Regions from separate parts of the Streptomyces sp. NPDC012508 genome, predicted to be linked through region 1. Evidence: riboswitches for the same ligand, from Rfam matches in the RefSeq annotation. Region 1 holds a riboswitch; the other holds the start of a gene.
What was found. A riboswitch is a leader RNA that binds a small molecule or an ion and turns the genes downstream of it on or off. The one in region 1 is predicted to bind glycine.

Region 1 (3,398 bases):
GCGGCGTTGGTGCCGTGCGCGGAGGACGGGATGAGGCAGACGGTGCGCTGCTCGTCGCCGTTGGCGCGGTGGTAGGCGCGGACGGCCAGCAGACCGGCCAGCTCGCCCTGCGAACCGGCGTTGGGCTGGATCGACACCTTGTCGTAGCCGGTGACCTCGGCGAGGCGCTCCTCCAGCTCGGTGATGAGCGTGAGGTAGCCCTGCGCCTGCTCGACCGGGGCGAAGGGGTGGATCTGGCCGAACTCCGGCCAGGTCACCGGCTCCATCTCGGTGGTCGCGTTCAGCTTCATGGTGCAGGAGCCGAGCGGGATCATGCCGCGGTCGAGCGCGTAGTCGCGGTCGGCGAGCTTGCGCAGGTAGCGCAGCATCGACGTCTCGGAGCGGTGCGCGTGGAAGACCGGGTGGGTCAGGTACGCGTCGGAGCGCAGCACCCCGGCGGGCAGCGCGTCCTCGGTGGCGGCGTCCAGGGCCTCGATGTCGGCGGCGACACCGAAGGCGCTCCACACGGCGTCGAGCTGGGCCCGGCCGGTGGTCTCGTCGCAGGAGGCCGACACGTGGTCGGCGTCCACGAGGTACAGGTTGACGCCGGCCTCACGGGCGGCGGCGACGGCCTCGGCGGCCTTGCCCGGCACGCGCACGGTGACGGTGTCGAAGAACGCTCCGTGGACGACGTCGACGCCACCGGCCTTCAGGCCCGCGGCGAGGATCGTGGCGTACCGGTGGGTGCGCTGGGCGATGCCCTTGAGGCCGTCGGGGCCGTGGTAGACGGCGTACATGCCGGCCATGACGGCGAGCAGCACCTGCGCGGTGCAGATGTTGCTGGTGGCCTTCTCGCGGCGGATGTGCTGCTCGCGGGTCTGGAGGGCCAGCCGGTACGCCCGGTTGCCGTCGGCGTCGACGGAGACGCCGACGAGGCGGCCGGGCAGCGAGCGGGCGTGCTTGTCCTGGACGGCCATGTAGCCGGCGTGCGGACCGCCGAACCCCATGGGCACGCCGAACCTCTGCGTCGTTCCGACGGCGATGTCGGCGCCGAGCGAGCCGGGCGAGGTGAGCAGGGTCAGCGCGAGCAGGTCGGCGGCGACGGTGACGACGGCGCCGAGCTCGTGGGCCGCGTCGATGAGCGGCTTGATGTCACGGACGGCACCGGAGGCGCCGGGGTACTGGATCAGCACGCCGAAGACACCGCGCTCGGCGACCTCGGCGGGGATGCCCTCGGACAGGTCCGCGACGACGACCTCGACACCGGTCGGCTCGGCGCGGGTCTCGATGACCGCGATGGTCTGCGGCAGCGCGTCGGCGTCGATGAGGAAGACGCCGTTCTTGACCTTGCCCACACGGCGGGAGAGCGCCATGGCCTCGGCGGCCGCGGTGCCCTCGTCGAGGAGGGAGGCGCCGGAGGTGGGCAGACCGGTGAGGTCGGCGACCATCGTCTGGAAGTTGAGCAGCGCCTCGAGGCGGCCCTGCGAGATCTCCGGCTGGTAGGGCGTGTACGCCGTGTACCAGGCGGGGTTCTCCATGACGTTGCGGAGGATCACGGGAGGCGTGAACGTCCCGTAGTACCCGAGCCCGATCATCGGGGCGAGGACCTGGTTGCGGTCGGCGAGCTCACGCAGCTCCGCGAGGACCTCGGCCTCGGTGCGGGCGGCGGGCAGGCCGAGCGCCTCGGCGTTCTTGATCACGTCCGGCACGGCGGCGGCCGTGAGCTCGTCGAGGGAGCCGTAGCCGACCTGCGCGAGCATCTTGGCCCGTGCTTCGGCGTCGGGCCCGATGTGCCGCTGCTCGAACGGGATGCCCTGTTCGAGCTCGGAGAGCGGAGTGCGGTGGGCGGTCATGTACGGAGGCCTCCTGGTCGTCACGACCTGCGAGGGGCACCACGGCGCGGGTGCCCGGACGGCCTCCCCCTCTGTCATCTCAACCTGAGAGCTTCACCGGCATGCCGAAGTGGCTCGCCGGTTTTCACCGTCGGTGAGAGCGAATGCCGTCGGACTTCCGCTCTGCTTTCCAGAGTGACCTCGCCCGTGCGGTACAGGTGCCTGAGAGATTCCGGGGAGGATTTGCTCCTTCGGCGCCTCCGAAAGGTTTCTTCGGAGGACTCTCCCGCACGGTGTCGACAGCCACAGCCAGCCTACCAGCGCGGTTCCCGGACTCATCGCTCAAGTGGCCGACATCCCAGATGTGCACTTTCGTAGTCTTTGTAGAGCAGTTGCGACCAGTTGGAGGGACCGTGCAGACCGACATCGATCCGCGCAGCCTGATCGGCCGCAAGGCGTACGACCGGAACGGACACAAGATCGGCACCGTGGACGAGGTGTACCTGGACGACGCGACGGGGGTCCCCGAATGGGCGGCGGTCCGCACGGGCCTCTTCAGCCGGGACGCGTTCGTCCCTCTGGAGCCGAGCGAACTGGTCGAGGACGGCCTCCACGTCCCGTACGAACGCGCCCTGATCAAGGACGCACCGGACTTCGGCGTGGGCCGGCACCTCTCCCCCGAGCAGGAGCTCCAGCTCTACCGCCACTACAGCCTGGCGCTCCCGCCGCCGCCCTCGATGGACCACGACTTCGGCCGCCTGGCGGGCCAGGAAGACGCCTGACGCCTGGGGCCACGGCGCGGCACCACTCACGGGAGGACCCGCACGGAACGACAAGCCCGGCCGAAGGCCGGGCGCACCCCGCTAGGCGACCGCCGCCTCGCCTTCCGCACCCCTCACCAGCGGCAGCGGCTCCCCCGGCTCCAGCTCCGGATCGTCCACCAGAAACGTCCGCACCCGCCCGGGCGGTGACTGGGGCTCCTCGAAGCGCACGGTGACGCGCCCGACCCCGCTCCCCTGCACCCACCCTGCCCCGTACACGGCATGCCGTACGTCGTTCCCGGGCGCCCATCTCCGCTCGGCGGCCGGCGGTTCCTCCGGCTCGGGTACGGCCTCGGCCGCCGGCACCTCCTCCGCCGCCCCGCCCCCGCCACTGCCACCCGGGCTCCCCGCGTCCTCAGCCGCCTCCGCCGCCTGGGCGAACAGATCCTCCTGCGTGTAGTCCGCGAGCCCGCTCACCCCCACACCGAGCAGCCGCACCCCTCCCGTGGTGTCCACGCCCTCGAGGAGCCGTCCGGCCGCCTCCCGCACCACCAGAGGATCGTCCGTGGGCCCCCGCAGCGTCTCCGAGCGCGTCAGCGTCGAGAAGTCGAACCGCCGCACCTTCAGCACGATCGTGCGGCCCGAGTGCCCCGACGCCCGCAGCCGCCCCACGCACCGCTCGGCAAGCCGCTCCACCTCGATCCGGATCCGCACGCGGTCGTGCAGGTCCACGTCGAAGGTGTCCTCGACCGACACCGACTTCGCGTCCCTCTCGGCCACCACGGGCCGATCGTCGTACCCCTGGGCCATTCGGTACAGGGACGCC
Region 2 (3,398 bases), on a different contig from region 1:
GCTGACGGACTTGGTCGACTCCAGCTCGCCGCAGGTCTCGCCCGCGGTCACCGTGTCACCGACCTCCGGGAGCTGGGCGTAGACGACGTCACCGAGCGCGTTGGCCGCGAACTCCGTGATGCCGACCGTCGCGACGCCGTCCTCGGCGGCCGACAGCCACTCGTGCTCCTTGGTGTAGCGCAGCTGCTGGGGGTTGCTCATGACCTGATTCTCCTGGATCGAGGGAGTGCTGATGAACGTGGGTCTTGCGGGCTGAGACGCGGAGCGAGACGGATGCGTCACTTCTGGCGCTTGTAGAACGGCAGCGCCACGACCTCGTACGGCTCGTGGGTGCCGCGGATGTCCACACCTACACCCTGCGTGCCGGGCTCGGCGTGCGCCGCGTCCACGTACGCCATGGCGATCGGCTTTCCGAGGGTGGGCGACGGGGCACCGGAGGTGACCTCGCCGATGACCTCGCCGTCCGCGACGACGGAGAAGCCGGCGCGCGGGACACGGCGGCCCTCGGCGATCAGGCCGACCAGCTTGCGCGGCGGGGCGGTCTCTGCGCGCTCGGCGGCCTTCTCGAGCGCCTCGCGGCCGACGAAGCGGCCCTCGTTGGTCGTCTTCTCGAACTTCACGACCCGGCCGAGGCCCGCGTCGAAGGGGGTGAGCGAGGTCGTCAGCTCGTGCCCGTACAGCGGCATGCCCGCCTCCAGGCGGAGCGTGTCACGGCAGGACAGGCCGCAGGGGATCAGGCCGACCGGGGCTCCCGCCTCGGTCAGCGCCTTCCAGACGCCCTCGGCGTGCTCGGGCTTCAGGAAGAGCTCGAAGCCGTCCTCGCCGGTGTAGCCGGTACGGGCGATCAGCGCGGGGACCCCGGCGACCGTGCCCGGGAGGCCGGCGTAGTACTTCAGACCGTCCAGGTCGGCGTCGGTGAGCGACTTCAGGATGCCGGGGGACTCCGGGCCCTGGACGGCGAGCAGCGCGTACGCGTCACGGTCGTCGCGCACCTCGGCGTCGAAGCCCGCCGCGCGCCCGGTCAGCGCGTCGAGGACGATCTGCGCGTTGGAGGCGTTGGCGACGACCATGTACTCCTGCTCCTGGAGCCGGTACACGATCAGGTCGTCGAGGATGCCGCCGTCCTCCTGGCAGATCATCGTGTAGCGGGCGCGGCCCACACCGACCGTGGAGATGTTGCCCACCAGGGCGAAGTCGAGGAGCTCGACGGCCTGCGGGCCGGTGACGGTGATCTCGCCCATGTGGGAGAGGTCGAAGAGGCCCGCCTTGGTGCGGACGGCGTTGTGCTCGTCACGCTCGCTGGCGTAGCGCAGCGGCATGTCCCAGCCGGCGAAATCGGTCATGGTCGCGCCCAGGGAGCGATGCAGCGCATCGAGGGCGGTCAGACGGGGGGCAGACGTGCTCATGGGTGGCTCCCGGGTCCCAAGGGCGGAAAACATGACGGGCGAGGACGTCCTCCCCATCTGTCATGGAACCTGAGAGGTTCACCGAGGGCATCTCGTCTCCGAGAGGTCGGCTTGCACCTTGGGTGGGAACGCCGGGGGGCGTCCCGCTTTTCAGATCTGCCTCATCCACGCGGTACGGGGCCTGAGAGATTCAAGGGAGGGTCTTGCTCCTTCGGCGCCCGGGGCCCACCGTGGTGGTTCCGGGACTCTCCCGCGCGGATTCGAGCGGCCGGTATGAGGTTGTGTGCGCTTGGCGCGCACATCATTGCACGCGGTGTCCGATCGGCAAATCGCTTGTGACTGATTACCCCTTCTTTACACTTTGTGGGCAGGGGGTCTCCGGGACCCGACAGGGGGAGAAAAGATGACGTTCCAGCACAGCGGCGCATACGCGACGGGCACGGGCATACCGGCCCAGCGCGCCCGCGCCAGGACACGGAGGCGCCGCTCCGCCGCGCCCCTGCTGCGGGACCTGCGCGAGCGCGGCGGCCGAGGGCCGCGGACGCTCGCCTTCGCCGCCGGGGACCTCGTGGTGGTCTCCGGGCTGCCCGGAAGCGGCAAGTCGACGCTGATGCGGCGCGCGGCCCAGGGCCTGGGCATCGACTCCCAGGATGCCCGCGAGCGCTGGGAGGCCCGCCTGCCCGGCTTCCTGCCGTACACGGTCTACCGCCCGCTGGCCCGGATCGCCCACTACGCCGGGCTGTGGCGGGCGCTGCGATCCGGGCGGAGCGTCGTCGTCCACGACTGCGGCACGCAGTCCTGGGTGCGGAACTGGCTGGCCCGCGAGGCCGGCCGCCGCGGCCACGCCCTGCACCTGATCCTGCTCGACGTCACCCCCGACACGGCCCGCGCGGGACAGCGCGAGCGCGGCCGCGGAGTCTCCGGGTACGCCTTCGCCCGCCACCGCCGGGCCGTCGGCCGGATGATCGGCTCCGTCGAGTCCGGCCGGCTGCCCCGCGGCTGCGCCTCGGCGACGCTGCTCGACCGGGACGCGGCGGGAGCTCTGCGGACGATCGCGTTCCGTACCGCGCACTGAGTACTTTTGGCCACGACGGCATCAGGGCGGCGTTAGGGTTCTGCCCCGAGGGCGTCGTGACCAGGGCGCGCGAGAAGGGGAAACGGGAACCGTGGACGTTACGTGGCCGGGCAACGAGCTCGAAGAGGTCCTCGCGGCCTCGCTCGGCAACGCCTCCGCCGGGGGCCGGCTCGTGGAGGTGCTCGGCCGGAGCGCCGTCTGGGTGCCGCTGCCCAACGGCGGCAGCCCCGAGAGCCGGGACCTCGACCTGCCCACGATGGAGATCGACGGACTCCCGTACGTCCCCGTCTTCAGCTCCGAACAGCAGTTCCTGGCCTGCGTCGGCAGCCATATGTCCTTCACCGTCGCGCCCGCCCGTGACTTCGCCCGCGGTCTGCCCCCGCAGCTCGGCATCGCCGTCAACCCCGGTGGCACCGTCGGCGCGCCGCTGCCGCCGCCCGCCGTGGCCGAGCTCTGCCGCGTCGGGCGCACGCCGCTGGACGGCCCCGCGAGCGGCGGCCGGGTCCGGCTCTTCGAGCCCGACTGGCAGGACGACCCGGTCGACTTCCTCTCCGCCGCGGCCGCCGAGTTCGAGGCCACCGGCGTCGTCGTCTCCGCCCGGCGCGCCCTGGCCAGCGTCGAGGGCACCGAACCCGCCCTCTTCGTCGGCGTCGAGCTCGTCGCCTGGGAGGGTGTCGACCGGAACGCCCCGCTTGACGCCCTCGGCCGCGCGCTCGGGCGGATCGAGGTTGCCTGGCCGGTCAATCTCATCCTGCTCGACGTCGCGCAGGACCCGGTCGGCGACTGGATGCTGGAGCGGGTGCGCCCCTTCTATCAGCGGGCCTCCCTGTAATTAAGCTGGTGCGGTGGACGGAAGAGGGGCGGGAACCAGGGTGAGCGCGTCAGGCACCGCTGCGGCCGGACAGGTCGAGCACATG

Region 2: linked by a shared signal. The riboswitch ahead of gcvT (glycine cleavage system aminomethyltransferase GcvT) and the one ahead of gcvP (aminomethyl-transferring glycine dehydrogenase) in region 1 are both predicted to bind glycine.

What each region holds. Positions count from the first base shown of each region.
Region 1 covers NZ_JBIBEO010000010.1:419,131-422,528, forward strand. Annotated here, with positions in the region: gene gcvP (aminomethyl-transferring glycine dehydrogenase) at 1-1,832, opposite strand, end outside; glycine riboswitch at 2,012-2,110, opposite strand; gene ACFY8U_RS32030 (PRC-barrel domain-containing protein) at 2,225-2,593, shown strand; gene ACFY8U_RS32035 (DNA polymerase IV) at 2,675-3,398, opposite strand, start outside.
Region 2 covers NZ_JBIBEO010000007.1:255,974-259,371, forward strand. Annotated here, with positions in the region: gene gcvH (glycine cleavage system protein GcvH) at 1-201, opposite strand, end outside; gene gcvT (glycine cleavage system aminomethyltransferase GcvT) at 279-1,406, opposite strand; glycine riboswitch at 1,567-1,669, opposite strand; gene ACFY8U_RS24745 (AAA family ATPase) at 1,810-2,481, shown strand; gene ACFY8U_RS24750 (enhanced serine sensitivity protein SseB) at 2,573-3,313, shown strand; gene ACFY8U_RS24755 (enhanced serine sensitivity protein SseB C-terminal domain-containing protein) at 3,354-3,398, shown strand, end outside.